One region of the Kineococcus gynurae genome, then DNA from elsewhere that is predicted to be linked to it. Evidence: predicted binding sites of a transcription regulator. Region 1 holds the regulator's gene; each other region holds the start of a gene.

Region 1 (9,726 bases):
CCTCGATGCGCCGCAACGCCGCCTCGACGCCGACCAGCCGACGGTCGATGCCGTCCAGCAGCGCGAGGTCCTGGCCGGCGAACTGCTCGTGGGCCCCCTCGTCGCCGACGTCGCGCCCGCCCTCGGCGGCGTCGGGGGTCACCCCGGCCTCCAACCGGGCCCGGATCTCCTTCGCCTCCCCGCTCAGCTCGCGGTGCATCTCTTCCAGCCGCTCGCGGGCGACCTGGGTGTCCATCTCGTGATCCTCCTGCTGGGTGGTCGGGCGAACAGTCCTACCCCGGATCGGCCGGGTCGGCGCGGGGACGCCCGGCCCGGTCGGTGCCGGTGGCCGTCGGGACGCGCGAGGCGGCGGCGGAGTCCATGCTGGGGTGATGATCTCCGTCGAGCTCGCCCTGCGGTTGAAGGAGGCCGGCCTGGAGTGGCAGCCCGCGGCCGGGGACCGGTTCGTGATCCCGCACCGGGACATGGACGCCGACGTCTTCACCCTGAGCGACATGACGGTCGAGGTCCACGACCACCCGAGCGGGCGGATCATCGGCTTCAACGGCACCACCGAGTGGGCGCTGGACTCCGTCGACCAGCCCGACGCCTGCTGGCTGCCGTCCGAGCACCAGCTTCGCGCCCTGCTCGGTGAGCACTTCGTCCGGCTGGAGCGGCACGACCGGACCACCCCGGACGGCGAGCGCAGCGTGTTCCGCGTGCTGCTCCTGGACACGGTCGGGGCGGACGCCTTCGAGGACCCGGTCGCCGAGTGCGCCTACGCCCGCGCCCTCCTGCACCACCTGTCGGGGGCCCGGGGCGGCAGCGTCGGCGTGGCCGCCGCTCAGCGGGCGGGCGGTCCCTCCCCGGCCTGAGGGCCCTCACCCGACGACCGGCCCTCCTCGCCGCCCGCCGCACCGCCCGTCTCGCCGCCCGTCTCGCCACCCGCCGGGTCGGTGGCCTCCTCGGCCGCCAGGAACCGCTCGAACTCCGCCCCCAGCTCGTCGGCCGAGGGCAGGAACGAGGCGGCCACCGAGGTCCCCCGCCCCTCCTCGCCGATGGCGTCGTACTGCTCCTCGAGGGCGCGGACCACGGCCTGGGCCTCGGGCGACTGCGCGACCTGGGCGTCGACCTCCACCCGCGTCGTCGCCGCCACGTCCAGCAGGGCATCGACCGGCACGTCGACCCCGGTGGCGGCCGAGACGGCCCGCAGCAGGACGGCGGCGGAGTCCGGGTAGTCGTTGCCGGCCAGGTAGTGCGGGACGTGGGCCAGCACGGAGATGACGTCGCGTCCCTCCTCGGCCCCGCGCAGGTGCAGCAGTGCCGCGGCGTGCCCGGGGACCTGGGCCTCGACGTCCCACGTCCGGTACCCCTCGAGCAGCTCCGGTCGGCTCGCGCTCGCCGTCACCCCGCCGGGTCGGGTGTGCGGGACGGCGGTGGGCGCCGCGGCCAGCAGGATGGTCGTGCTCACCCCGAGCCGGTCGGCCAGCTGCCAGACGGCGGCGCAGAACCGTTCCCACTGCACGTCCGGCTCGGGCCCGGTCAGCAGCAGGAAGGAGGCCCCCTCCTCGTCGTAGACCCGCAGCAGCTGCAACCGCGGGGCGTCGTAGGCGGCCCACCGGTCGCCCTCGAAGGTCATGACCGGACGGCGGGCCCGGTAGTCGTGGAGCTGGTCGACGTCGAAGGTGGCCACGACGTGGTGGGTGCTGGAGGAACGGAGCTGCTCGACGGCCAGCTTGACCGCGCTGCCGGCGTCGACGAACCCGGAGAGGGCCACGACCAGCGGCGGTTCGACGAGGCGCGGGGCGTCCGCACCGGCGTAGGGGCCGACGAGGCTGTACAGCGAGGCGGGGTCGAGCATGCCCCCATCATCGTCGCTGCCGGGGTCAGCCCTGGCCGGGGAGGGCCGGATTCCGCTCCGAGCGCAGCTTGTCGATGGCGGCCTCGAAGTCGGCCAGGGAGTCGAAGGCCTGGTAGACCGAGGCGAAACGGAGGTAGGCGACCTCGTCCAGCTCGCGCAGGAACGGCAGCGTGGCCAACCCCACCTCGTGGGCGTCGACCTCGGCCGCACCCCGCGACCGCAGGGACTCCTCGACCTTGTGCGCGAGCAGCGCGATGTCGTCCTCACTGACGGGACGCCCCTGGCAGGCCTTGCGCACGCCCGAGGCGATCTTGGAACGGCTGAACGCCTCGCTCGCTCCCGAGCGCTTGATGACGGTGAAGAGGGCGGTCTCGACCGTGGTGAAGCGGCGACCGCACTGGGGGCACTGACGGCGCCGGCGGATGCTCGAGCCGTCCTCGGCCGTCCGCGAGTCCACCACCCGGGAGTCCTCGTGGCGGCAGAACGGGCAGTGCACTCCAGCTCCCTCCCGCACCCGCTCGCGCCCGTGCGGCGCGGGATGCTGCGGGGAGGCTACGGGCAGCGTCGAGCCGGGGGCAAGTGACGCGGACGTGGTGCGCAGGCCCGCGAGCACGTCACCACTCCGCGGGCAGCTGCAGGCGTTGGCCGGGGTGCAGCCGCGAACCGTCGAGGGAGTTCAGCGCGACGATCGCCGCGGCGACCTCGCGCCAGTCCGCGCCCGGGGCGACCGACAGGGCGATCTCGGACAGCGTCTGACCGGGCTGGACGACGACCTCGCCCCCGGCACCCGCGGTGACCGCGACCGGGGCGGGAGCGGTCCGCTCGACCGCGGCGGTGGCCCCGACGCTGCCCACCATCGTCCCGGCCAGAGCGCTCGTGCCGGCCAGCACGGCGGCCGCCAGCACGGCACCGGCCCCGAGCCCGAGCCCGGTCCGACCCCGGCGCGTGAGGCGCAACGGGTGCGTCGTCGTCGGGGGGGCCACGGCGGCGGTCCGGGGACGCAGGGTGGTGACGGTGGCGACGTCCCGCACAGCCGCGGTGCGCCCCGGACGGCGGGGGGCGGGGACCCGGGCGGGGAGGGCCGCGCGGGCGGCGACGCTGGCCCCGAGGGCGAACCCGGGGAAGGCGGCGGCCCGGGGCAGCCGGACGGCGGGGAACTCCGGGACCCGGAAGGGCGAGGTCGCGAGGACGGCGGTCCCGAACCGGGTCGGGCGGGGGACGGCCGGCCGCGACACGACGGGGACGGCGGGCAGGACGGGACGGAACGCGGTGGTGCGGATTGCGGTGGTGCTCACGGTGGCGACCTCCAACTCTCGGACCAGCCGGGTCGAACGAGTGTTCGTACCGACTCGAACGTTTGTACGCCGACCGACGGGCGGGGCGCAACCCCGACCCGTCGGGTCGGGATGCGTCGCACGGTGCCATCCGCCTCCGACACGAACCGGGCGCGGACGGCTGCCCAGCCTCCCTCCGGCCCCTGACCAGCGTCGACGCTCGGGGCGGGCGGCCCGGCGACGGCGGCCCGCAGGCAGCGGGGCCCACGACGGTCGACCGGGAGCGGCCCCCGATCGCCGAGCCGTCACGAACGGCCGGGTCGCCAGGGGCGGACGTCGCCCCGGCCCCCGTGACGGACGAGCAGATTTCCTTGATCACACGAGGGGGCGCGAGGGGCACGGGAGGGGCGCGAGGGCGGGCGGCGCGACGCTGGAGTCGCGCAGGAGGTACGAGCGGGGCGGGAGCTGCGGCGCCCGGGTGCGGGGCGGGGTGCGGGGCGGGGGGCGGGGGTCAGGAGGCGTAGCGCTGGGCGGCGCGGGCCCGGGCCTTGGCCGCCTCGACCTCCCGGTCCTTCGGCGGCGCGGCCGTCTCCAGGTGGTCCAGGAGCTCGGCGGTCGCGGTGGCGACCGCGGCCACGGCGGCGTCGAACGCGGCCTGGTTGCGCTGCGAGGGGCGGGTGGAACCGCTGACCTTGCGGACGTACTGGAGCGCGGCGGCCTGCACCTCCTCGGGCGTGGCCGGGGGCTCGAAGTTGTGCAGCTGGCGGATGTTCCGGCACATGCGGACCACGCTAGGCCGACGACCCGTCCGAGGACAGGGGGCGTCCGGCGCACCGGGTCGACGACCGCCGCACCCGCCCCGCACGACACGCCGCAGTCGAACAGGTGTTTGATCTGCCCACCGGCGGTGGTTACGGTCGACGGACCGGCCACGGACGGCCGGGCGCGACGGGATGAGGTGCACGGTGGACGAGCAGGACGGCACGGGCACGACGGTCGAACGTCCCCGGCGGGGTCCGGGCCGACCCCCGGGTTCGGGGACGGTCCACCAGCTGCCGGACGGGACGCCGGACGCCTTCGGTCTCACCACGCGGCAGCGGCGGGTCCTGGACTGCATCAGCGAGGCCGTCGAGCGTCGCGGCTACCCGCCGAGCCTGCGCGAGATCGGCGAGTCGGTCGGGCTCACCAGTCCCAGCAGCGTCGCCCACCAGGTCAAGCAGCTCGAGCGGCTCGGCCTGCTGCGCAAGGACCCGCGGCGCCCGCGCACCCTCGAGGTCGTGACGCCGCCGTCGTCCCTGCCGAGCAGCGCCCTCGGTGTGGTCACGGCCGACGACGCGACCGAGGCCGACGCCCGGCCCCGACCCACCTACGTCCCGCTGGTGGGTCGCATCGCGGCCGGCGGCCCGATCCTGGCCGAGCAGCTCGTCGAGGACGTCTTCCCCCTGCCCGCGCAGCTGGTCGGCTCCGGGGAGCACTTCATGCTGCGGGTCTCCGGGGACTCGATGATCGAGGCCGCCATCTGCGACGGGGACTGGGTCGTCGTGCGCCAGCAGCCCACGGCCGAGAACGGTGACGTGGTCGCGGCCATGATCGACGGCGAGGCCACCGTCAAGGTCCTCTCGCGTCGGGACGGGCACGTGAAGCTCCTGCCGCGCAACGCCCTCTACTCCCCCATCGACGGCGACGAGGCGACGGTCCTCGGCCGGGTCACCGCGGTCCTGCGCAGTCTCTGACCCCGACCTCCTCTGCCCGGCCCGAGCGGCCGCGGCCGGGGCGGGTCAGCGGGTCCGGCCCGCCGCGGGTGCCAGCGTCCGCACGAGCTCGACCGCCGCCTCGACGGCGAGGCGCGGGGAGGACAGCACGGGGACCGAGAGCGGTCGCAGCAACGGGGTCGCCTCGACCATGCTGGCCTGGGCCAGCACCACCACGTCGACCGTGCAGACGTCGTCGGCCCCCCGCAGCTCGGTGAGGGCCCGCTGCGCGATCCCCTGCACGTAGCCCTCGGCGTCGCCCACCTCGTGCAGGATCCACAGGTCGCTGGCGTCGACCTCGACGACCTCGACCCGGCGGTCGGCCTCACCGGCCGCCTCGTGCAGCAGCTCCCGCACGGAACGGGCCGCGGTCGGGAGGGTGGCGACCACGGCGAGGCGTCGCCCGGCCCGCACGGCCGCCTCGGCCATCGGCCGGTCGACCCGCAGCACCTCGACCCCGATCTCGTCACCGACCACCTTCGCCAGCCCGCTCAGCGTCGAACCGGTGCAGACCACCAGGTCGGCCCCCTCGGCCTGCAGCCGGCGCAGCCGGTCGGCCATCGCCGGTCTGACCGACTCGATCCCCGAGCGTCGGGCGGCGTTGAGCAGCCCGCGGTCCACGAGGTGCCGGAACTGCACCTCCGGGTCCCGCTGCGCGAGCAGGGCGGCGAAGATCCTTGCCTGCTCGTGCTCGGAATGGAGCAAACCGACCACGGTCATGCCTCGACTATCCGACGCTCCGCGCCCCCCGGCACCCGGGACGCGTCGTCGGACCGGTCCAGCCGGGGAACCTTCACCCGATCGTCGCGACCTCGGCGAGGCGCCGCAGGGCCGAGCGGGTGACCTCCGGGTCCGAGGTCGGCCAGAACCCGGGCAGGCTCTCCCGCAGGAACCCTCCGTAGCGAGCCGTCGCCAACCGGGAGTCGAGCACCGCCACCACCCCCCGGTCCTCGGCGGCCCGGATCAACCGGCCCGCCCCCTGGGCCAGCCGGACCGCGGCGTGCGCGGCCGAGACGCTGAGGAAGCCGTTGCCGCCGGCCGCGTCGACGGCCTGGGCCCGGGCCGCCATGAGCGGGTCGTCGGGGCGGGGGAAGGGGATGCGGTCGATGACGACCAGGGAGCAGGACGCCCCGGGCACGTCGACCCCCTGCCACAGCGACAGGGTCCCGAACAGCGAGGTGGCGGGCTCGTCGGTGAAGCGCCTGACCAGCTTGGGCAGCCGATCCTCGCCCTGGCAGAGGATCGGGGTCGACACCCGCGCGCGCAGGGCCGCCGCGGCCTCGTCGGCCCCGCGCCGGGAGGAGAACAGCCCCAGCGTCCGCCCGCCGGCGGCCTCGACCAGCTCGGCGAGCTCGTCGAGCATCGCCTCCGACGCGCCGGCCCGCCCCGGCGGCGGCAGGCGGCGCGCGACGTAGAGGATCCCCTGCCGCCGGTAGTCGAAGGGCGAGCCCACGTCGGTCCCGGTCCAGGCGGTCCCCGACCCGGCGGCCCCCCGCCCGGTCAGGCCGAACGCGCCCGCCACGGGGTCGAACGAGCCGCCGAGGGTGAGGGTCGCCGAGGTCGCGACCACCGTGCGCTCGCTGAACACCTGTTCGCGCAGCAGCCCGGCCACCGACAGCGGGGCGATGTGCAGCGACGGGGGCCGGGCCTGCGCACCGAAGCCGGCCCCGACCCACGCCACGTCGTACCCGGCGCCCTCGGGCTGCTCGGCGGCCACCGCGAGACGCTCGGCGACGGCGAGGACGTCCTGCAGGGCGGCCCGCGCCAGGTGGCGCGCCCCGCGGGCGTCCGCGTCCTCCTCGCGGGCCCCCTCCTGGGAATCCTTCAGCTCGACCAGCGCCGAGCGGGTGGCGTCACGGACGGCCACCACCGCGGCCGCGAGCGCCTCCGGCCACCGGGTGAGCCGCCCGGGCGGGGCGTCCTCCAGGGCGGCCTCGAGAGCGATCTGGGCGTCGTCCAACGACTCCGCGACGATCCCGGCCGACCGCCGCAGCCGCCGGGAGGCCGTGGCGAGCACCGACCCGGTGAGTTCGGCGGTCGCGACGGCGGTGACCCGGTCGGCCAGTTCGTGGGCCTCGTCGACGACCAGCACGTCGTGCTCGGGCAGCAGGGTGCCGTTGTTCTCCAGGGCGTCGATCGCGGTCATCGCGTGGTTGGTGACGACGACGTCCACCGTGCGGGCGCGGGCCCGGACCCGTTCGGAGAAGCACTCGGCCGCGACCGGGCAGCGCTGGGCGCCCAGGCACTCGCGGGCCGACACCGAGACCTGCCGCCAGGCCCGGTCGGAGACGCCCGGGTCGAGCTCGTCGCGGTCCCCGGTCGTGGTCTGCTCGGCCCACTCCCGCAACCGGACCACCTCGCGGCCGAGGCGGCCCCCGGCGTCGTCGGCGGCGGGCGCAGCGGCGGCGACGTCGAACAGGGCCGACTCGTCCTCGGGGAAACCTCCGGCCAGCTTGTTGCGGCACAGGTAGTTGGCCCGCCCCTTGAGCAGCTCCCACGTGGGCTCGCGGTGCAGCACCGGTGCGAGGGCCTTGGCCAGACGGGGCAGGTCGCGGTCGACGACCTGGGCCTGCAGGGCCAGCGTCGCGGTGGACACGACGACGGTGGCGTCGGTGCGGACGGCGTGGGCGACGGCCGGGACCAGGTACCCCATGGACTTGCCCGTCCCGGTCCCGGCCTGCACGAGCAGGTGGCGGCGGGTCCGGATGGCGTCGGTGACCTCGGCGACCATGCGCCGCTGCCCCTCCCGCCGGGCCCCGCCGAGGGTGGAGACCACGGTCTCGAGCAGGGTGGTCGTCTCCTCGCGGGACGGTTCCCGCGCTGCCGAGGACCCTCCCGGTCCCTCGCCGGGGTCGCCGCTCGGATCGGGCGCGGTCTCGGTGCTCACGTCCCCATCCTCTCGTGCGCCCGGGCCCTGCCGGGGCCACGAGGGCGGACCTGTGCACATGCCGGACCGGACGTCGCTGGGCAGGATGACGGGATGACCACCTGGCTCATCACCGGCTGCTCCACCGGCCTCGGCCGCGCGCTCGCCGAGGCCGTCCTCGACGGCGGCGACGAGGTCGTCGTCACGGCCCGTGACACCTCGACGATCGCCGACCTCGCCGACGCCCACCCCGGCACCGCCCACGTCAGCGCCCTCGACGTCACCGACCCCGCGGCCGTGCGCCGGGTCGTCGCCGAGGCCGAGGAGCGGTTCGGCGGGGTCGACGTCCTGGTCAACAACGCGGGGTACGGCTACCGGGCCGCGGTCGAGGAGGGTGACGACGGCGACGTCCGGCGCCTCTTCGACACCCACGTCTTCGGCACGGTGGACATGATCAAGGCGGTGCTGCCGGGGATGCGGGCGCGCCGCCGCGGCCGGATCGTCAACCTGTCCTCGATCGGCGCGCACGTCTCCCCGGCCGGGTCGGGCTACTACGCAGCCGCCAAGGCCGCCGTCGAGGGGTTGAGCCACAGCCTGCGGGCCGAGGTCGCCCCGCTGGGCATCGGGGTGACCGTGGTGGCCCCCGGTGGCTTCCGCACGGACTTCGCTGGACGCTCGCTGACCGGTTCGGCCGAGGCGATCGAGGACTACGCGCAGACCGCGGGCCCCCGCCGGGTCGAGAACGACCGCGTGCACGGGACCCAGCCGGGCGACCCGGCGCGGGCCGCGCAGGCCATCCGGACGGTCGTGGCCGCCCCGGAGCCACCGGCGCTGATCTTCCTGGGGACCGACGCGCTCGGGGCGATCGAGCAGGTGTGGGACGCGCGCCGTGCCGAGGTCGGACGCTGGCGCGAGCTGAGCGCGAGCACCGACCTGAGCGCGGGCACCGACCCGACCTAGGGCGAGCGACGGGGGCCGCCGGGAACGATCCCGGCGGCCCCCGTCGTGGCGCGATCCCCGCTCAGACCCGGTAGGCGCGCAGCTCCGCGGCCAACCGGGGCTGGACCCGGGCGTGCAGGCGGGTGCCGTCGGCCTCGTGCTCCTCGGCGAGCACCTGCCCGGTGGTGTGGACCCGGTGGACGAGCTCGCCCCGGTCGTAGGGCACCAGGACCTCGAGCTCGACGTCGGGCACCGGCAGGGTGTCGGCGACGCGCTGCAGCAGCTCCTCGATGCCCTGCCCCGTCCGCGCGGAGACCGCGACCGCGTTCTTCTCCTTGCGCAACAACCGGTCGAGGACCTCGGGATCGGCCAGGTCGGCCTTGTTGACCGCCACGATCTCGGGCAGCGTGTGGGCGTCGACGTCGGCCAGCACCGAGCGGACCGCCGCGAGCTGCCCCTCGGGGTCGGGGTGGGACCCGTCGACGACGTGCAGGACGACGTCGCCGTCGGCGACCTCCTCCAGCGTCGAGCGGAACGCCTCGACCAGCTGGTGCGGCAGCGAGCGCACGAACCCGACCGTGTCGGCAAGCGTGTACGGACGGCCCTGCGGGGTCTGCGCCCGGCGGACGGTCGGGTCCAGCGTGGCGAAGAGCGCGTCCTCGACGAGCACCCCGGCCCCGGTCAGCCGGTTGAGCAGCGAGGACTTGCCCGCGTTGGTGTAGCCCGCGATGGCGACCGCGGGCACCTGGCGGACCTGGCGCAGCGACCGCTTGGCGTCGCGCGCCGTGCCCATGCCCCGGATCTCCCGGCGCAGCTTGGCCATGCGGGTCCGGATGCGGCGCCGGTCCAGTTCGATCTTCGTCTCACCGGGACCGCGCGAGCCGATCCCGGCACCACCTGCGACCCGTCCACCGGCCTGCCGGGACATCGACTCGCCCCACCCGCGCAGGCGCGGGAGCAGGTACTCCAGCTGGGCCAGCTCGACCTGGGCCTTGCCCTCCCGGCTCTTGGCGTGCTGGGCGAAGATGTCGAGGATCACCGCGGTCCGGTCGACCA
Region 2 (9,726 bases), 150 kb from region 1:
CCTGGTTCAGCTGGTCGGCGGTGACCTGCCGGTTGGAGCCCTCCGTGGGCCGCGGGGTCAGGATGACCTGGGTGCCCCCCTCGAGGTCGAGGGCGAGACCCGGGCTCCAGCTCGCGGACCCCCACTTCACGCCGGCGGCGACCCCCCCGAAGAGGAGTGCGGTGATGACGGCGAGGAGGACGAGCACCCGCCCCGGGTGCGACCGGCGGATGGGGGCGCCGTGCCGGACCCGGGGGGGACGCTGCGGCGCCCCGGGCGAGGAGGAGTCGTTGGACACAGATGAACCTCGGAAGCTGATGTGGCGAAAGGAGCGGCAACCGCCGTCCCCCGATCAGCGCACAGTGTGGCACTCCCCGTGGACGACTCCTGCCAACCGTAATGACCGAGTCTCCCTCTCGGAGCGCATCCGGTCAGCTACGGCGCGTGTCGTCCTCGGCGCCGGCGGGCTTGGTCAGGTCGATCCCGCCGACGGAGTCCTCGGTGGTAGCCGCGGACCCGGGCGTGGTCTCGACCGGGGTGTCGGCGTTCGTCAGGACGCGGGCGACGGCCCGACGGCTCCACCGGGTCACGACCCCGGGAGCGATCTCGAGCTGCACCGCGTCGTCCTCGACCCCGACGACCCGCCCGTAGGTGCCGGACGTCGTCATGACCTCGGAACCGGGCGCGACGCTGTTCTGCAGCTGCTGCTGGTTCTTCTGCTGCTTGCGGGTGCGCGTGATCATCCAGACGAGCAGCGCGCCCATGAGCAGCAGGAAGAAGAGTTGGCCTTCCACGGGAGTTGTCCCCTCTCACGCCCCAGCGGGGTCGATTGCGCGCCGGGGCCCGCGCCCGACGCGGTATGCCGGGCACGGCTGACCAACGCCGGCCCGGGACGGGGGGTTCCCCGGCGACCCGGCGGTGGTGGTCCCCGAGTCTAAGGAGCGCCGGGCCCGGTCTCGTCCAACGGCAGCTGCCAGCCTCCCGGGGCGTCGCGCGGCGGGGTCAGCCCGAGGTGGGCCCAGGTCTGCGGCAGGGCGACCCGACCGCGCGGGGTGCGTCCCAGCAGACCCTCCCGGACGAGGAACGGCTCGGCGACCGTCTCGACCGTCTCCGCCTCCTCCCCCACGACGACCGCGAGGGTCGAGAGCCCCACGGGCCCCCCGCCGAATCGACGGCAGAGCGCCTCCAGCACGGCGCGGTCGAGCCGGTCCAGACCGAGCTCGTCCACCTCGTAGACCTCCAGCGCCGCCCGGGCCGCGCGCCGGTCGACGATGCCCGAGCCGCGCACCTGGGCCCAGTCCCGGACCCGGCGCAGCAACCGGTTGGCGATGCGCGGCGTGCCGCGCGAGCGACCGCCGATCTCGGCGGCCCCCTCGGCGGTGAGCTGGACCCCGAGCAGCTGCGCCGAACGACGCAGCACGAGGACGAGCTCCTCGGGCGTGTAGAAGTCGAGGTACCCGGTGAACCCGAAACGGTCGCGCAGCGGCGCCGGCAGCAGCCCGGCCCGGGTGGTGGCCCCCACCAGCGTGAAGCGCGGCAGCTGCAGCGGGATCGCGGTCGCCCCCGGCCCCTTGCCCACGACGACGTCGACCCGGAAGTCCTCCATCGCCATGTAGAGCATCTCCTCGGCGGGGCGGGCCATCCGGTGGATCTCGTCCAGGAACAGCACCTCACCCTCGTCGAGGGAGCTCAGCACGGCCGCGAGGTCGCCGGCGTGCTGGATCGCGGGCCCGCTGGACTGCCGCAACGGGGCGCCCATCTCGGACGCGACGATCATGGCCAGGGTCGTCTTGCCGAGCCCGGGCGGACCGGAGAACAGCACGTGGTCGGCCGGCGCCCCCCGGGCCCGCGCCGCGTCCAGCACCAGGGAGAGCTGCTCCCGCACGACCTTCTGCCCGACGAACTCCGTCAGGCCGTGCGGCCGCAGCGCCGACTCGGCCGCACGTTCCTGCTCGTCGGCACCGGTCGTCACGATGCGTTCCGAGGGGCTCATCGGCCGGAGAGGTGTCGCAGGGCGGCCCGCAGGACGGCGGGCACCTCGGCCGGCTCCAGGCTCAGCCCCCCGTCGGGTCCACCGGCCAGGACGGCCTCCACCGCGTCCCCGGCCTGCTTGGCCGGGTAGCCGAGCCCGGCCAGGGCCTCGACCACCTGGGCGCGGTGCGCATCGGCCGGTGCCACCGCGGCGGGGACGGGGACGCTCGCCGCGCCGAGGGCGGGGCCGAGCCGGTCGCCGAGCTCCAGGCAGATGCGCTGCGCCCCCTTCTTGCCGATGCCGGGGACCCGCATCAGGGCCGCGTGGTCCTCCGCGGCGACCGCCGTGCGCAGCCCGTCCGGACGGTGGACGGCGAGCATGGCCAGGGCCAGCCGGGGACCGACCCCGGAGACGGTCTGCAGGATCTCGAACACCTCGCGCTCGTCCGCGTCGGCGAAGCCGAACAGGGTGAGCGAGTCCTCGCGCACGACCAGGCTCGTCGCGAGCGCCGCCTCCTCCCCGACCCGCAGCCCCGCAAGCGTGGCGGGCGCGGCCATGACGAGCATGCCGACGCCGCCGACCTCGACGACGGCGGAGTCCAACCGGACGCCGAGGACCCGGCCCCGCACCGACGCGATCACGAACCGACCTCCCGCACCCCGGACCCCGGCCCGGACGAACACCTGTACGACGGCTCACGGTAGACCAGGCGGCGGTCCGCCTCCCGGCGCGACATGCCGGACCGGGCCGGCCGGGGCAGAGTCGGGCCGTGGACGAGCACAGCGGCAACCCGCGTCAGAACGTCACCTTTCCCTCGGCCACGGCCGGCGGCCGGGCCCACGGCTACCTCGCCCGGCCCGCCGGGCCGGGGCCCGGGGTCCTCGTCATCCAGGAGTGGTGGGGCCTCGACGACCACGTCGCCTCGATCGTCGACCGGTTCGCGGGCGAGGGATTCGTGGCGCTGGCCCCCGACCTCTACGGCGGGCGGGTCGCGCACGACGCCGAAGAGGCCGCGGGCCTGCTGCGCGAGCTGCCGGTGGAGCAGGCCGTGCGCGACCTGGCCGGCGCGGTCGACCACCTGCTGGCCGACGACGACGTCACGTCCACCGCGGTCGGCGCGGTCGGCTTCTGCATGGGCGGCGCCTTCGTCCTGCGCCTGGCCGCCCAGCAGGGGATGCGGGTCGGGGCGGCCGTGCCCTGGTACGGCCTGCCCGACCCGGGCACCGACTGGACCGGCCTCACCGCCCCCGTCCTGGGGCACTTCGGCGCCGAGGACACCTCCGTCCCCCTCACCGCCGTCCGCGAGACCGAGACCCGGATCGAGGAGGCGACCGGCGTCCGCCCGGAATTCCACGTCTACCCGGCCCCCCACGCGTTCTACAACGACGAGCGACCCAACTACCGCCGCGACAGCGCCGAGCTCGCCTGGCAGCGCACGGTCACCTTCCTCCGCGCCCACCTCACCCCCTGACCCGTCCCTCCCCACCCCTCCGTGATCAAGGAATGGGTCGACCGCCGCCCCATGCTTCCCACCCGCACCGTCCGGAGGGTGTGGCGCACGGGGCGGAGAGCAGTCATTCCTTGATCACGGGGAAGTTCAGCCCGAGGGGACGGGATGGAGAGGGTGGGTCAGCGGGTGGGGAGGCGACCGAGACGGGCGAGGCGCTCGGCCTCGGCGTAGCCGTTGCGGCGGCCGGTGACCAGGGCGCGGTGGGCCGAGACCTGCTGACGGGCCAGACCGCCGCCGCGCCAGAGGTGGCACACGGCGAGGGCCAGGGCGTCGGTGGCGTCCGCGGGACGGGGGGCCTCGGCGAGGCCCAGGATCCGGGTGATCATGGCGGCGACCTGGGCCTTCTCGGCCCGACCGGACCCGGTGACGGCCGCCTTCACCTCGCTCGGCGTGTGCATCGCCACCGGCAGACCGCGGCGCGCCGCCGCCACCAGGACGAGCCCCGCGGCCTGCGCCGTCCCCATCACCGAACGCACGTTGGCCTGGGCGAAGACCCGTTCGACGGCGACGACGTCGGGCGCGTGCTCGTCCAGCCACTCCCCCAGCCCGGTGTCGATGCCGAGCAGGCGGGCCTCCACCGGGTCCGCGGCCGGTGTCCGCAGCACGCCCACGGCGACGAGCTCGGCGCGACCGCCCGGCCGCGAGTCGACGACCCCCAGACCGCAGCGGGTCAACCCCGGGTCCACCGCCAGAACGCGCACGGCCCCCACCCTCGCACGGGGCGAGGACGGGGGCCGGGAGCCTGACGGGGGGTGTCGCCGCAGGTCAGGCGTCCTCGAGGGCCGCCATCACGTCGTCGGAGACGTCGAAGTTGGCGAAGACGTTCTGCACGTCGTCGCAGTCGTCGAGGGCGTCGACGAGCTTGAACACCTTGGCGGCCCCGTCGGCCTCGAGGGGGACCTCGACGCTCGGGACGAAGCTGGCGTCGGCGGAGTCGTAGTCGATGCCCGCGGCCTGCAGGGCCTCACGGACGGCGACGAGATCGGTCGCCTCGCTGATCACCTCGAAGGTGTCGCCGTTGTCCTTGACCTCCTCGGCGCCGGCCTCGAGCACGGCGGTCAGCACGTCGTCCTCGGTGAGGTCGTTGCCGTCCTTGCCGATCACGACGACGCCCTTGCGGCTGAACATGTAGGCGACCGACCCGGGGTCGGCCATGGACCCGCCGTTGCGGGTCATGGCCGTCCGGACCTCCATGGCCGCCCGGTTCTTGTTGTCGGTGAGGCACTCGACCAGGAGCGCCACGCCGTTCGGGCCGTAGCCCTCGTACATGATCGTCTGCCAGTCGGCTCCGCCGGCCTCGGCCCCCGACCCGCGCTTGACGGCGCGGTCGATGTTGTCGGCGGGCACCGAGGTCTTCTTGGCCTTCTGGATGGCGTCGTACAGCGTCGGGTTGCCCGCCGGGTCACCACCACCGGTGCGGGCCGCGACCTCGATGTTCTTGATGAGCCGTGCGAAGCTCTTGGCCCGCTTGGCGTCGACGACGGCCTTCTTGTGCTTGGTCGTCGCCCACTTGGAGTGGCCGGACATCTGTTCCTCCGCTGTTGACTGCTGTCGCCTGCGTGCTCAGCCCTGCTGGCGCGCCACCCGTTCGCGGACCATCCCGACGAAGAAGCGGTGCACCCGGTCGTCCCCGGTGATCTCGGGGTGGAACGACGTGGCCAGCAGGTCGCCGTCGCGCACGGCCACGATCCTACCCGCGGCCGGTCCCGACCCCACCCGGGCGAGGACCTCGACCCCCGGACCCGCTTCCTCCACCCAGGGGGCCCGGATGAAGACGGCCCGCAGGTCCGGTCCGGTACCACTGACGCCGGCCATCGGGAGGTCCTCCTCGTAGGAGTCGACCTGGCGACCGAACGCGTTGCGCCGCACCGTGATGTCGAGCCCACCCAGGGTCTGCTGGTCCTTCGCGCCGTCGAGGATGCGATCGGCCAGCAGGATCATCCCGGCGCACGAGCCGTAGACCGGCAGGCCCTCGGCGATGCGCGCCCGCAGGGCCTCCCGGAGCTCGAACACGCGCAGGAGGCGGTCGATGGTGGTCGACTCGCCCCCGGGCAGCACCAGGCCGTCGACCGCGGCCAGTTCGGCCGGTCGGCGCACGGTGACGGCCTCGGCCCCGCCGCTGACGAGGGCGGCCACGTGCTCGCGGACGTCGCCCTGCAGGGCCAGGACGCCGACCCGGGGACGGGGGTCGGACCCCTCGGACGGCGTGGGGGTGGCGGGTGCGGAACTCACCGGGCGAGGGTACGGGGTCCGACCCGCCCGACCGACCTCAGTCACCGATCGTGCGGGGCTCCCCGGTGAACCGCGCGGGCAGCTCGGCCAGCAGCGCGGGCAGCGTCGTCGGGTAGTAGGTGTCCCCGGAGGCAGCGAGGTCGGCGGGGTCCCACCACCGCAGGTCGGTGAGGACGTCGGACTCCATCGCGGTCCAGCCGTCGCGGGACAGCGTGACCGTCGAGTCCAGCCGAAGGACGTAGAACTCCTCGCTCTGCCGGCACGGCTGGCCGAAGAACGGGAAGTCGGCGACCCGCCGCCAGACCGGCCCCTCGAAGGCGTCCTCGGCGGCGTCGATGCCCGCCTCCTCGCGCAGCTCCCGGCGGGCGGCGCGGCGACCGTCCTCCCCCGCCTCACGGCCCCCGCCGACGGTGAACCACCACTGCTCCCCGGGACGGGTGGGGTCCCCGCCGCGGACGAGCAGCACGCGTCCCGCGTCGTCGAGCACGACGACGCGGGACGCGTCACGGGTGCGCAGCCCGTCAGGGCCGTAGCCCCACTCGGGACCGAGCGGGTCGGACGTCACCAGCCGCGCTGGGCCAGCCGGTGCGGCTCGGGAATGGCCTCGACGTTGAGCCCGACCATGGCCTCGCCGAGCCCGCGCGACACCTTCGCGATGACGTCGGGGTCGTCGTGGAAGGTGGTGGCCTTGACGATCGCCTCGGCCCGCTGGGCCGGGTTGCCGGACTTGAAGATGCCGGAGCCGACGAAGACGCCGTCGGCGCCGAGCTGCATCATCATCGCCGCGTCGGCCGGGGTGGCGATGCCGCCGGCGGTGAAGAGGACGACGGGCAGCTTGCCCTGGCGGGCGACCTCGGCCACCAGCTCGTAGGGCGCCTGCATCTCCTTGGCCGCCACGTACAGCTCGTCCGGGGCCATCGAGCGCAGCCGGTTCAGCTCACCGCGGATCGTGCGCATGTGGGTCACGGCGTTGGAGACGTCACCGGTGCCGGCCTCGCCCTTGGAGCGGATCATCGCCGCGCCCTCGGTGATGCGGCGCAGCGCCTCGCCCAGGTTGGTGGCCCCGCAGACGAAGGGGACGGTGAACGCGTGCTTGTCGATGTGGTGGGCGTAGTCGGCCGGGGTGAGCACCTCGGACTCGTCGATGTAGTCGACCCCGAGGGACTGCAGCACCTGGGCCTCGACGAAGTGGCCGATGCGGGCCTTGGCCATGACCGGGATCGACACCGCGGAGATGATGTCCTCGATCATGTCCGGGTCCGACATCCGGGAGACGCCGCCCTCGGCGCGGATGTCGGCGGGCACCCGCTCCAGGGCCATGACCGCGACGGCCCCGGCGTCGGCGGCGATGCGGGCCTGCTCGGCGGTGACGACGTCCATGATGACGCCGCCCTTCAGCATCTCGGCCATCCCGCGCTTGACCCGGGCGGTCCCCAGGACCGGGCCGTCGCCCTCCGGGGTGCTCGTCACGTCGGTGGTCACGTCGGTGCTCACGCTGCTCGCCTCGCGCTTCTCGATGGGAACTACTCCTGAGACGGTCCAGTCTACGAGCCGTCGAACCCGGTCCCGTCGCGCCCACCGTCGGCGAAGTCGGCCGTCTCGGGCAGCCGTGCGTGCCCGGCCAGGTGGGCGATCCGGACCAGCCGCTTGCCCCGCAACCGCCGGGTCTGCACGACCGCGTCGTCGTGGAAGCGCCGGGCCAGCTGCACCCGGTGCGCGGCCTCGCGGACCCGTCGACCGGCCCCTCCGGGATCGTCGGGGGCGACGTCCGGCCCCACCCCCTCCGGGACCGCCCAGCGGATCGCCTCCGTGAGGTCGCTCTCGGCCGCCCAGCGCGCCGCGTCGTCGGCGTCGGAGACGTCGCGCAGGGCGGCGGGCGTGCGCGGGGCGTCGAGCGCCGCGGTCGCCGCGTCCACCAGGACGAGGGACGCGGCCGGGTCGAGCGTCCCCCCGGCGGCCAGTTCCAGCGCGGCCGAGGCCCTGCGGGTCAGCTCGATCTCCAGCGCCGCCCGGGAGGTCTCGACCCGGTGGTGCAGCCGGTCCAGGCGCTGGGCCGTCGTCGAGAGCCACCAGGCCAGGGCCGAGAGGACCAGGACGACGGTCAGCGCCCAGATCAGGGCGATCACCGTCGCCGCCCGTCCCCGACCGGGGGCAACCCGGCCCGGACGGTCTCGTAGACGGCGAGGACCTGGGCGGTCACCGTCGACCAGTCGTAGCGTCGGGCGGCCCGGGCCCCGGCGAGGGCCAGGCGCCGACGACCGACCGGGTCCTCCAGCAGTCCGAGGACGGCCTCGGCCGCCGCGGCCGGGTCCCCGGTGGCGAACAGCCGTCCCGCCGCGCCGTCGTCCAGCACCCGACGGAAGGCGCCGAGGTCGCTGGCCGCGACGGCGACCCCGGCGGCCATGGCCTCGACCAGGACGATGCCGAAGCTCTCCCCACCGGTGTGCGGGGCGAGGTACACGTCGGCCGAGGCCAGCAGCGCGAGCTTGTCCGCGTCGGGCACCGGCCCCAGGAACTCCACCGCGGTCGGGTCCGCCAGGCGGGCCCGCGCGGTGCCCACGTCACCGCGCCCCGCGACGACGAACCGGGCGCCGGGGTGGCGGGCCCGGATCCGGGGCACGGCCTCGGCCAGCACGCCGAAACCCTTGCGCGGCTCGTCGAGCCGACCGACGAAGGCGATCACGGGCGCCTCGGGGGTGCCGGTGAGACGGGGGTCGGGCCGGGCCGCGGCGAACGCGTCCACGTACACGCCGTTGGGCACCACGACGGCGTCCCCGCCGATGTGCTCCACGAGGGTGCGGCGCGCGTCCTCGCTCACCGCGATGCGGGCCGAGATGCGTTCCAGACCGGGCCGGAGCAGGGGGAACGCCGTCTGCATGGCCCGGCTGCGCAGGATCGCGGTGTGGAACGTCGCGACGACCGGGACGTCGACCGCGGCCCAGAGCCCGAGCATGGACACGCTGGGCGAGAGCGGCTCGTGCAGGTGCAGGACGTCGAAACGGCCCTCGGCCACCCAGCGGCGGACCTTGCCCGCGACCACCGGGCCGAAGGAGAGCCGGGCCACGGACCCGTTGTAGGGCACGGCCACCGCCCGCCCGCACCCGTCGGCGAACGGCGGCAGGGCCGGGTCGCCGTCGTCCCCCGGGGCGAGCACGCGGACCTCGTGACCCCGACCGCCCAGGGCGGCGGCGAGGTCGCGGACGTGGAACTGCACGCCGCCGGCCACGTCGAAGGAGTAGGGGCAGACGATCCCGATCCTCACGGCACCCGTCCGGGCTCCGGCCCGGGACCGCGGGCGCCGTCCTCGGGGTCGTCGTGGAAGAACGGCTGCAGGACGTGCCAGTCCGCCGGGGAACGGCGCACCGCGGCCGCCAGCTCGTCGGCCACCTGCTGGGTGAGGCCCCCGACCTGCTCGCGCCGGGGCGCGTCGACGGGTTCCAGGGGTGCGGTGAACGTCAGGTGCAGCCGCCACCGGGCCCCGGTCCGCCGGGCCGGGTCGCGGCGCGGCAGGGGTTCGGTCCGCAGGCCCACGACGACCAGTGCCGCGCCCGAGGCCAGGGCCAGCCAGGCGGGCCCGGCCGGGATGCGGGCCGGGGCACCCCCGAAGTCGACGGGCACCCCGTCGCCGCCCAGGTCGCGGTCCCCGAGGAGGGCGACGAACTGCCCCGAACGCAGGCGTCGCAGCAGCGTCGCGGTGGTCCCCGCGTCGCCGAGGGGCAGCACCTCGATGCCGAGCCGGGCCCGCTGGGCCACGAACTCCCGGTAGAGCTCCGGCGGTTCGAGCCGCTCGGCCACGGTGAGCACCGGCCCGAGGTGACGGGCGGCCCAGGCCCCGGCCTGGTCCCAGTTGCCCTGGTGCGGCAGGGCGGCGACGACTCCCCGCCCCTCGGCCAGGATCGTCCGGACCGCGGCGTCGCCGTGGGCGACCACGGTGACGTCGACGCGTCGACCGCTCCAGGCGGGCAGCCGGAACAGGTCGACCCAGTAGCGGGCGTAGGCCCGCAGCCCGGCGGTGAGGAGGTGGTCGACCTCG
Region 3 (9,726 bases), 360 kb from region 1:
GAGGTCCCCGGGGTGCGGGGTCCGTCCGCCCCGGTGCGGGGCGCGGGGAGCGAGCGCGGTCCGGGTCCACCGGTCCAGCTCGGCCACCTGCAGGAGCAGGTCGCGGCGGGTGGTCCGACCCCGCCGGTGGACCTCACCGCGCCCGGAACGGGCGGACAGCCCGTGCACCGCGTCGAGGGCGCCGGTGAGCACGAGCCGCTCGGCGACCGGACGGGAGGGGCGGGCCCGGTGCCAGAGGTCGGACAGCGAGGAGTAGGGCTGGCCGGCGACGACGCGGGCGACCTCCGCCTCGCTGATCCCCTTCACCTCGGAGAGGGCCAACCGGATCCCGTAACCGGTGCCGTCGGCGACGCCGTCGCCGAGACCTTCGGGGTTGCGGTGCGCCCCGGTGTCGACCGGGTCGACCTTCTCGACGCGGTAGGTGTCGGTGGAGGCGTTGACGTCCAGACCGAGGACGGCGATCCCCAGGTTGCGGGCGTCGTCGAGGATCAGGCGTTTGGGGTACATGCCCGGGTCGTGGGTGAGCACGCCGGCCAGGAACGCCGCGGGGTGGTGGGTCTTGAGCCAGGCCGACTGGTAGGTCGGCAAGGCGAACGCGGCCGCGTGGGCCTTGCAGAAACCGAAGGAGGCGAACGCCTTCAGCACCTCCCAGATCCGTTCCACGGTGGCCTCGGGGTACCCGTGCTCGAGGGCCCGGGCCCGGAACTGCGGTTCCAGCTCCGCCTGTCCCGCCCGGGTCCCCAGGTGCCGGCGGTACTCGTCGGAGAGGGCGAGGTCGTGACCGGTGGTGGCCTGGATGAGTTCGATGACCTGCTCGTGGAAGACCACCACGCCGTAGGTCTGCTCCAGGACCGGGCGCAGCCGTTCGTCGAGGTACTCCGGGTGCGACCACCCCTGCCGGGCCTGCAGGAAGGGGGTGACCATGTCCGACTTCACCGGCCCGGGCCGGAACAGGGAGATGTCGATCACGATGTCGGCGAAGGTGCGCGGCGCGAACTTGCCGACGAGTTCGCGCTGCCCCGGGGACTCGATCTGGAAGCAGCCGAGGGTGCGGGCGGACTGCACCAGCGTGTACGTGGCCGGGTCGTCCAGGGGGACCTGGGAGCGGTCGTCGACGTCGACCTCCACCCCGTCGACCCGACGGATCTCGGCCTCGGCGTAGGCCATCGCGGACTGCATCCGGATCCCCAGGACGTCGAGCTTGAGCAGACCGAGGTCCTCCACGTCGTCCTTGTCGAACTGGCTCATGGGGAATCCCTTCCAGCTGGCCTCCACCGGGGTGCGGTGCAGCAGGTCGGGGTTGGACAGCACGACCCCGCAGGGGTGCAGGGCGATGTGGCGGGGCAGGCCGTCGAGCCGTTCCACGAGGTCGAACAGCACGCCCAGGCGGGCCTCGCCCAACCCGCTGCGCCGCAGCTCAGGCAGTTCCTGCACCGCCGAGCGCGCGTCGCGGGCCCGCAGGTGCGGGAAGGCCTTGGCGATCGCGTCGATCTCGACGGGGGGCAGGCCCAGGGCGGCACCGACGTCGCGCACGGCGTGGCGGACCCGGTAGGTGTCCATCATCGAGACGCAGGTGACCCGTTCCCCGCCGAAACGCCCGAGGATCGCCTCGTAGACCTCCTCACGGCGGGCGGCCTCGACGTCGAGGTCGATGTCGGGCAGCTGACCGCGTCGGGGGTTGAGGAACCGTTCCATGAGCAGGCCGTGCTCGAGGGGTTCCACCCCGGAGATCCCGAGCAGGTGGTTGACGACGCTGCCGGCCCCCGAACCCCGGGCCGCGACCCGGACCCCGAGGTCGTCCCGGACGAGGTCGCAGACGTCGGCGACGGTGAGGAAGTAGGTCGCGAAACCCACGGTCGCGATGATGTCGAGCTCGGCGTCGAGACGCCGGAGGACCTTGGCCCGCAACCGTTCCCCGGCCCCGGAGTAGCACCGTCCCACCCCGGCCGCGGCCCGGGCGCGCAGCACCGCGTCGGCGTCCTGCCCCGGGGTCAGCCCCAGCACCGCGGGGTCGGGCAGGTGGTGGGCCCCCATGCCCAGGTCGGCGACCGGGTCGAGGCGGGCCCGCTCGGCCAGGGTCGTGGTGGCCCCGAGCAGGTCCGCGGCCAGGCCGGCGGCGCCGGCCGGGTCGGCGGCCGCGGCGACCTCGAGGGCGGTCGCGGCCAGCTCGGTCCCGGGCAGCAGGTACCCGCGGCCGGTGACCCGGTCGAGGTGACGAGAGTCCAGCGGCACCAGGCGCCGGATCGCGTCGAGCAGGTCGCTGGTGGGGGCGTCACCCGGTCCGGCCCCGCGCACCGCCTCGGTGAGCACCGCGGGGACACCGCACTCGCGGGCCAGCAGGAGCATCCGGGCGGCCTGGTCGAGGCTCCCCGGACGCTGCCGCGGGGAGTGGTGGCAGACGATCTCGACGTGCAGGGACCCCGGGGGCAGGACGTCGTACCAGTGCCGGAGGACCCGGCGGGCCAGGTCGTCGCGGCGGGCCAGCACCGCCCGTCCGACCTCGGAGTCCGGCCCGAGCAGCACTGCGAGGGCCGCCCCGCCCCCGGGGGCGGACGCGTGCCGGGCGATCAGCGACGACCGGGTGAGCGGGGTTCCGCGTTCCCCGGCGAGGTGGGTCGCGCTGACCAGTCCGCACAGCGCCGCCCAGCCGGCCCCGGCCCCGGGCCGGGCCGGACCGGCGTCACCGAGGGCGAGCAGGAGGGTCCGGGGATGACGGGGTTCGGTGGCGGCCCCCCCGCGGACCGGGCCGCGGCGGGGCGCGGGGACGACGCCGGGGTCGGCCCACCCGGGCAGCCCGGCCGCCAGCCCGCTGGGGGCGGTGGCGAGGTCGACCCCGAGCACCGGGGCGATCCCGGCGTCGGTGCAGGCCCGGACGAACTTCACCGCGCCGTAGAGACCGTCGCGATCGGTGAGGGCGAGGGTGTCCATCCCCAGGTCCACGGCCCGGGCCACCAGAGCGGCCGGGGTGGAGGTGCCGTACCGCATCGAGTAACCGGAGGCGACGTGCAGGTGCGGGACCTGCGGGGACCGTGGTCGGCGCGTGGACGGGGCGGGCGGAGACGGGACGGCCGGAGATGGGACGGCTGGGAGCGGGACGGGCGGGGTGGACATGGCGGGGTCCTGTCGTCGGACGCGTCCGCGGGGAAGGACGGCGCGACGGTGGATCTGGCTGCTGGGATCTGGCTGCTGGGATCTGGCTGCTGCGGTCTGGCTGCTGCGGTCTGGCTGCTGCGGTCTGGCTGCTGCGGTCTGGCTGCTGCGGTCTGGCTGCTGCGGTCTGACTGCTGCGGTCTGGCTGCTGCGCATCTGGCGAGGGGCCGGGCAGCCGGGCCGGACGACGCCCGGGGCGTCGGGACGGGACGGCGGGTCAGCTCGCCAGGGGGATGCGCCGGGTGAGGCCGAGGGCGGCCTCGACGGCGTGGTGGAACCGGCGGGCGTGCCCGAGGAGTTCGGTGGCACCCTGCTCGTCCACCACCGCCCGGCCGGCCTCGAGAGCGGCGCGGCGCGCGGCGGTGGCGGCGAAGACGGGGGCCCAGCCACCCAGCTCGGGATGGACGAGGGGCAGCATCTCCCAGACGCTGCGCGGGCCCGCCCGGCGACGACCGGCGGGACGGCCGTGCACGGCGACGACCGCGGCCGCGGCCCGGAGCGCGGCGAGGTGGGCGTGGACGTACCGCCCGGCCGCGTCCTCGGCCGTGACGGCGGCGCGCAGCTCGGCCTCGGACCGTTCCAGCAGGTCCAGGGCGGTCGGGGTCAACGAGGGGCGGGGCGGACTCTCCAGGGTCGGCACGACGGCTCCGTTCTCGATGGTCGTTCGTCGGTGTTCGTCGACGTCCTCGGACGTCGACGGTGCGGCCGATGTCCTCGGTGCCCCCGACGTCGTCAGTCGCTGACGCGCAGCAGCTGCCACGCGTTCTCCGTAGAGGTACCAGTCGCCTCCGACACGAACCCGGCGCCGGCCGGGGCGTCGGCGGGGGCACCGGCGGCGGCACCGGCGGGACCGGTCCGGGCGAGGACCGGGCGCGGGGCCGGGACCGGCCGGGCGAGGTCGTAGACGCCGACGTCGGCGTGCCGACCGGCCCGGGCCTCCACCCGCCAGACCTCGCGCTCGAGGTCGCCGATCTCGAGCACGGAACGGGGCGCGGGCGGGGCCAGGGTGGCGATGTCGCGGGGTCCGTCCCGCCGGGGGCCCCCGCGCGAACCCCCGCGCGAGGGACCGTCGCCGTGCACGGCCGCGACCGCCGCGTGCTCCCACCAGGCGCTGCGTTCGCGCCAGTGCTCCAGCACGGCCTGCACGACGTAGAGCCGACGCCGCCAGATGAACTGCACCGGGGCGGGACCGCCACGGTCCCCACCCTCCCAGCGCACGTGGACCGGTTCCGAGAACCGCCGCATCGTTCCGTCCCCCTTCGTTCCTCGACGAACGCTCACCGACCATGTCCCGGCCGCCGATCGGGCCGGTGCGGTGGACCGGGGGAAGACGGTCCGGACGGCACGTCCGCACCCGGGCGGGGGGAGCTTCCCCTCTCCCTCCGACCGGGCGGCGGACGGCCTCTGCGTTCGAACAGAAGTTCGAACACACATCGAAGGTACACCACCTCGCCCGATCGCGGTCAACGATGCGAGGCCCCCTGTGGACGGCGCCGACGACCCGTCCCACCCCGCGTCCAGCCCCCGCATCGCTCCCCGGACCGGCCCCCGACCGAGCTCTTCCCGCCCGGCCCCGACCCGTCCGGGGGAACAGCAGGACGGGGCCGCGCACCGGGATCTACGCTCGGTCGATGGAGCCTCTCCCCGTCCCGGCCGGGCCCGGCTCCCCCGCCGCCGCCGTCACGCCCGCCGGGGCGAGCACCGAACTGCTCGTGGTGTCCCCGGACCTGTCGGGACCGGCCTGCGGAGCCGGGGAGGACCTGCGGGCCGGGGACGTGGTCGCGGTGGTCACCTCCGCCCGCCACCCGTTGCTGCCGAGCGTGCTGGCCGCGGTCCTCGGCGTGAACGAGCTGCTGCCCGCCGGCCCCGAGGTGCACCGCCTCCTGGCCGACCTGGCCGATCGGGCCGCGGAGACCGGTGAGACCGTCCCGCTGGGGCTGCCACCGGGCATCGCGACGTTCGTCGACGTCGCCCTGGCCCCCGTCGGCACCGTGCGGGTGCGCGGTCTCGTCGCCCCCGGCGGGGACCCGGCCGACGCCGTGGCGCTGGACACCCGCTACGACGAGCTGCTCCGCCTGACCGGAGGTCATCCCGTCGAGCTCGGGTGAACGACGGGTGACCGCGAGGTGGACCGCCCGTATCGTGGAGGGATGCCCGTCGCCTCCTCCGCGCTGCACGACGCCCCGACCCGGGCCGTCCCTCCGGCACGGCCATCCGCGGACGACGCGACGCACCCCGGCCCGGACCGGCCCGAGGTGGAGCTCCGGCACGGTTTCGCCTGCCGCCACGTCGGGACCGCCGGGCCCGCCGCGCCGCTGCTGGTGCTGGTGCACGGTCTGGGCGGGGCCTCGCACGCGTGGGCCCCGGTGCTCGAGGAGCTGGCCGCCGGGCACCGCCTGCTGCTGGTCGACCTGCCCGGCCACGGCCGTTCCCCGGCCGCCGCGGGTGCCGCGGAGATGGCCCCCGCCCGGTTGGGGGCACGGTTGGCGCAGCTGTGCCGCGACCTCGGCGAGGACGTCCACCTGGTCGGGCACTCCCTCGGCGGCTGGGTGGTGCTGGAGGCCGCCGCGGCCGACGGGACGGACGGGTCGGACGGGGACGAGGGCGTGGTGCGCAGCGTCACCGCGCTGACCCCGGCCGGGCTCTGGTACCGGCCCCGCCCCCGCCCGCCGCTGCTGCCCACCGGCCAGCGCCTGGCCCGGGCCTCCGCGCGGTTGCCGGACTGGGTCACCGCCTCCGCCCCGGTCCGGCTGCTGGGGTTCGCGACCACGAGCGCCGCCCCGCTGGCGCTGCCGTTGCCGCTGCTGCGCGACGCGGTCGAGGCCATCGCCACCGCGACGGGGTACGCCGACGCCAACACCGCCATCGCGACCGGGTCCTTCACCCGGGCCGCCGACGTGACCTGCCCGGTCACGCTGGTGAGCGCCGACCGCGACGTCGTCATCCCCCGCGCCTACCTGCGCCCCGAGCTGGCCCCGCGCCAGACCCGCTTCGAACGGCTGCGCCGGTGCGGGCACGTCCCGGCCTGGGACCGCCCGGCGGACTGCCTGCGCATCATCACCGCGACCGTCCGCAGCGCCCGCCTGCGCGACGCCCGCCGGCGCGACGCCCGCCTCCGCGCGGCGGTCCGACCGCAGGCCTCGTAGGGTCGCGGGCGATGACCCGCCCCCACGGACCCCGGTCCGGCGAACGCCACGTCCCCGGACGTCCGGACCCCCGACGTCCGGCCACCGAGCGCCCCGGCCCCGAACGGCCCGCCTGCGTCAGCGTGCACGTCTGGACCGTCCCGACCCGCGCGGTCGGCGCGGCCCTGGGACGGATGGCGCTGGACCGGGTCCGGCTGACCCGCACCCCCGGGGCCCGCTTCGCCAAGCTCCTCGGCACCGGCGACGGCCGCACCTTCACGGTGCGCGACGCCGATCTGCGCCGCTGGGCGCTGCTGGTCGCCTGGAGCTCGACGGAGGCCGCGGACGCCTTCGCCGGTTCGGCCGTGCTGCGCGACTGGGACCGTTCCGCCGAGCACCGCACGGTGCTGCGCCTGGCCCCGCTGACCAGCCGGGGGCGCTGGTCAGGACGGGAGCCGTTCGGCCCGAGCGACCCGGCCGCCGCCCGCGCCCACACCGGTCCGGTCGCCTCGATCACCCGCGCCCGCCTGCGCATGCACCGCGCCCCCTCGTTCTGGCGGGCGGTCCCCCCCGTCTCCAGCGACCTGAACACCGTCCCGGGTCTGCGCTACGCCACCGGCATCGGGGAGGCTCCGGTCGGTCTGCAGGGAACCCTGTCGGTGTGGGACTCGACCCAGGCGCTGACCGGCTTCGCCCACCGTCGCCGACCCCATCTCGACGTGATGAACCGCACGCCCGAGGAGAACTGGTACGTCGAGGAGCTGTTCGCCCGCTTCGCGGTGCTCTCCGCCGAGGGTCTCGACCCCGCCTGACCCGCCCGATCCCCGGGGTCGCGACACCCTCGACGGGCCGTGTCGGAGGCGGTCCCTAGGGTTGGCACCGTGCTCCCCCGTCCCTCGCGCGGTCCCGCGCGACCGCCGGCGCGCCGGTTCCCGCGCAGCCTCCCGGGCCTGCTCACCGGCGCCGCCGTACTGGGTCAGATCGCCCACCCGTTGCTGCGCGGGGAGAACCTGCGCCGGGCCACGATCGGTTCGGTCGGGGTCTTCTGCGCCGCCGCCCTGGCCGACACCGCCCGCCGCCACGGTCCGGGCGCGGCGGCCCGCACGCTGGTCGTCGCGGGCGGGGTCGGGCTGCTGGCCGAGGTCGTCGGGACCCGCACCGGTCGTCCCTTCGGCCGCTACCGCTACGCCGGGACCCTGGGCCCGCAGGTCCTCGACGTCCCGGTCGTCGTCCCCCTGGCCTGGACGATGATGGCCGCTCCCGCGCTGCAGCTCGGCCGCACGCTGGCCCCGACCGGTCGCTGGCACTCCCCGGTCGCGGTGGGCGCGGCCGCCTGGACGCTGGCCACCTGGGACCTGTTCCTGGACCCGCAGATGACGGCCGCCGGGCACTGGGCCTTCGCCGAGCCCGACCCGCACCTGCCCGGGGTCCCGGGCATCCCGCTCAGCAACTACGCGGGGTGGGTGCTGACCTCCCTCCTGCTGTGCGCCGGTCTGCACCGGGCGGTGCCCGCCGCCCAGCCCGCCGGCTCCCGACCGGCGGCGCAGGCGGTGCCGGGCTGGCTGCTCGGGTGGACGTGGCTGGGTTCCACGCTCGCCAACGCGGCCTTCTTCGGCCGTCCCCGGGTGGCCGGCTACGGCGGGGTCGCGATGGGGCTCACGGTCGGCCCCTACCTGGCCCGGATCCGGCGGTCCGCGTGAGGGGCGTGAGGGGGACGAGGGGGACCGCGCGACGGGTCGTCGCGGGACGGTCCCCGGGCCGCCCGGCCCCGTTGGTCTGGGTCGGGTCGACGGCCGCCGTGGCCCTGACCACCCACTCCCTGCTCAACCTGCGCGCGCTGGCCCGTCCGGCGCTGGAACCGCCCCCTGTGCGGGAGAAGGTGAGCGTGCTCGTCCCGGCCCGCGACGAGGCGGCCCGGCTCACCGAGTGCCTCGAGAGCCTGCTCGACCAGGTCGACGTGGCCGACTACGAGGTGCTCGTCCTCGACGACGCCTCGACCGACGCGACGGCCGCCATCGCCCGGGGGGTCGCCGCCCGCGACGGGCGCGTCCGGGTGCTCGGCGGTGACGGTCCCCCGCCCGGCTGGCTGGGCAAGCCGCACGCCTGCGCGCAGCTGGCCGACGCGGCGGACGGGGCGGTCTACGTCTTCGTCGACGCCGACGTCCGCCTCGCCCCGCACGCGCTGGCCGCGGGGATCGACCTGCTGCGCCGGCAGGGGCTGGACCTGGTCAGTCCCTACCCCCGCCAGCTCAGCCGCACCTGGGCCGAGCGGCTGGTGCAGCCGCTGCTGCAGTGGTCCTGGGTCACGACGCTTCCGCTGCGCCGGGCGGCGACCTCGTCGCGGCCCTCGCTCTCGGCGGCCAACGGGCAGTTCCTGATCGTGGACGCCGCCGCCTACGACCGGGCCGGGGGGCACGCCGCCGTCCGGACCGAGGTCCTGGAGGACCTGGCCCTCCTGCGGGCGGTCAAGCGCAGCGGGGGCAGCGGCGGTGTGGCCGACGGCACCGAGCTCGCCACCTGCCGCATGTACGAGAACTTCGCCGAGCTGCGGGCCGGGTACGCCAAGTCGCTGCACACCGCGTTCGGGCCGGCTCCCGCCGCGGTCGCGGTGGCCGCCGGGCTGGCCGTCACCTACGTCGTGCCGGCCGTCGCCGCCCTCGGGGGGTCCCGGGTCGGTCTGCTCGGGTACGCGGCCGGGGTCGTCGGGCGTTACGCCGTCGCCGAACGGACCCAGGCCCGCTCCCTGCCGGACTCCTTGGCCCATCCGCTCTCCATCGCGCTGCTCCTGGCGTTGCTGGCCGACTCCTGGCGCGGGCGAGGACGGCACCGGTGGAAGGGACGGGCGCTCACGTGAGCCGGGTCGTGGTCGTCGGGGCGGGGCTCGGCGGGTTGTCGGCCGCCGTCCGGCTGCGCGCCGGCGGGCACGAGGTCGTCCTGCTGGAGCAGGCCGCCGAGGTCGGCGGCAAGCTGGGCTGGTTCTCCCGCGACGGGTTCTCCTTCGACACCGGCCCCTCCCTGCTGACCCTGCCCGCGGTGCAGCGCGACCTCTTCCTGAAGAGCGGTGCCCCGCTGGAGTCGGTGCTCGACGTGGTGAAGCTGGACCCGCTGGCGCACTACCGCTTCCCCGACGGGGTCGAGCTGGACCTGCCCGGTGACGGACTGCCCGCGGTCGCGGCCGCGCTCGACGACGCGCTCGGCCCCGGCCGGGGTGAGCAGTGGACCACGTTCCTGCGCCGCGCCTCGGCGATCTGGGACGTCTCGCGCGGACCGTTCCTGGAGTCGGCGCTGGAGGGCCGGCGGACCCTGCTCGCCCTGGCCCGGGACACCTCGGCCATCCGGACCGTCGCCCCGTGGGCGAGCCTGCGCACCCTGGGGCGGCGCTACCTCACCGACCCGCGCCTGCGGATGATGCTGGACCGCTACGCCACCTACTCGGGCTCGCACCCGGGGC

What was found. Region 1 encodes LexA, which represses DNA repair genes until DNA is damaged. Its sites were predicted from a motif close to TCGAACANNTGTTCGA; they were not measured.
Region 2: ruvA (Holliday junction branch migration protein RuvA) is a predicted target of LexA. The motif match lies at 2,627-2,642, and genes of this name have one in related genera.
Region 3: ACFFKU_RS11565 (DUF6504 family protein) is a predicted target of LexA. The motif match lies at 4,561-4,576, and genes of this name have one in related genera.

Annotation. Positions count from the first base shown of each region.
Region 1 is NZ_JBHLUI010000008.1:751,279-761,004, reverse strand. It holds gene ACFFKU_RS09930 (TraR/DksA family transcriptional regulator) at 1-235, opposite strand, end outside; gene ACFFKU_RS09925 (pilus assembly protein CpaE) at 372-854, shown strand; gene ACFFKU_RS09920 (proteasome assembly chaperone family protein) at 824-1,840, opposite strand; gene nrdR (transcriptional regulator NrdR) at 1,866-2,336, opposite strand; gene ACFFKU_RS09910 (LysM peptidoglycan-binding domain-containing protein) at 2,455-3,135, opposite strand; gene ACFFKU_RS09905 (DUF2277 domain-containing protein) at 3,626-3,895, opposite strand; gene lexA (transcriptional repressor LexA) at 4,068-4,847, shown strand; gene ACFFKU_RS09895 (aspartate/glutamate racemase family protein) at 4,893-5,585, opposite strand; gene ACFFKU_RS09890 (ATP-dependent DNA helicase) at 5,659-7,812, opposite strand; gene ACFFKU_RS09885 (oxidoreductase) at 7,846-8,691, shown strand; gene hflX (GTPase HflX) at 8,753-9,726, opposite strand, start outside.
Region 2 is NZ_JBHLUI010000008.1:901,685-911,410, reverse strand. It holds gene secD (protein translocase subunit SecD) at 1-277, opposite strand, end outside; gene yajC (preprotein translocase subunit YajC) at 411-773, opposite strand; gene ruvB (Holliday junction branch migration DNA helicase RuvB) at 914-1,972, opposite strand; gene ruvA (Holliday junction branch migration protein RuvA) at 1,969-2,592, opposite strand; gene ACFFKU_RS10665 (dienelactone hydrolase family protein) at 2,721-3,422, shown strand; gene ruvC (crossover junction endodeoxyribonuclease RuvC) at 3,581-4,162, opposite strand; gene ACFFKU_RS10655 (YebC/PmpR family DNA-binding transcriptional regulator) at 4,227-4,988, opposite strand; gene pdxT (pyridoxal 5'-phosphate synthase glutaminase subunit PdxT) at 5,025-5,693, opposite strand; gene ACFFKU_RS10645 (NUDIX hydrolase) at 5,731-6,258, opposite strand; gene pdxS (pyridoxal 5'-phosphate synthase lyase subunit PdxS) at 6,255-7,187, opposite strand; gene ACFFKU_RS10635 (hypothetical protein) at 7,238-7,819, opposite strand; gene ACFFKU_RS10630 (glycosyltransferase family 4 protein) at 7,816-8,955, opposite strand; gene ACFFKU_RS10625 (phosphatidylinositol mannoside acyltransferase) at 8,952-9,726, opposite strand, start outside.
Region 3 is NZ_JBHLUI010000008.1:1,108,156-1,117,881, reverse strand. It holds gene ACFFKU_RS11575 (DNA polymerase III subunit alpha) at 1-3,009, opposite strand, end outside; gene ACFFKU_RS11570 (SAV_6107 family HEPN domain-containing protein) at 3,368-3,790, opposite strand; gene ACFFKU_RS11565 (DUF6504 family protein) at 3,883-4,395, opposite strand; gene ACFFKU_RS11560 (hypothetical protein) at 4,782-5,258, shown strand; gene ACFFKU_RS11555 (alpha/beta fold hydrolase) at 5,301-6,296, shown strand; gene ACFFKU_RS11550 (monooxygenase) at 6,308-7,087, shown strand; gene ACFFKU_RS11545 (carotenoid biosynthesis protein) at 7,157-7,975, shown strand; gene ACFFKU_RS11540 (glycosyltransferase family 2 protein) at 8,047-9,129, shown strand; gene ACFFKU_RS11535 (phytoene desaturase family protein) at 9,126-9,726, shown strand, end outside.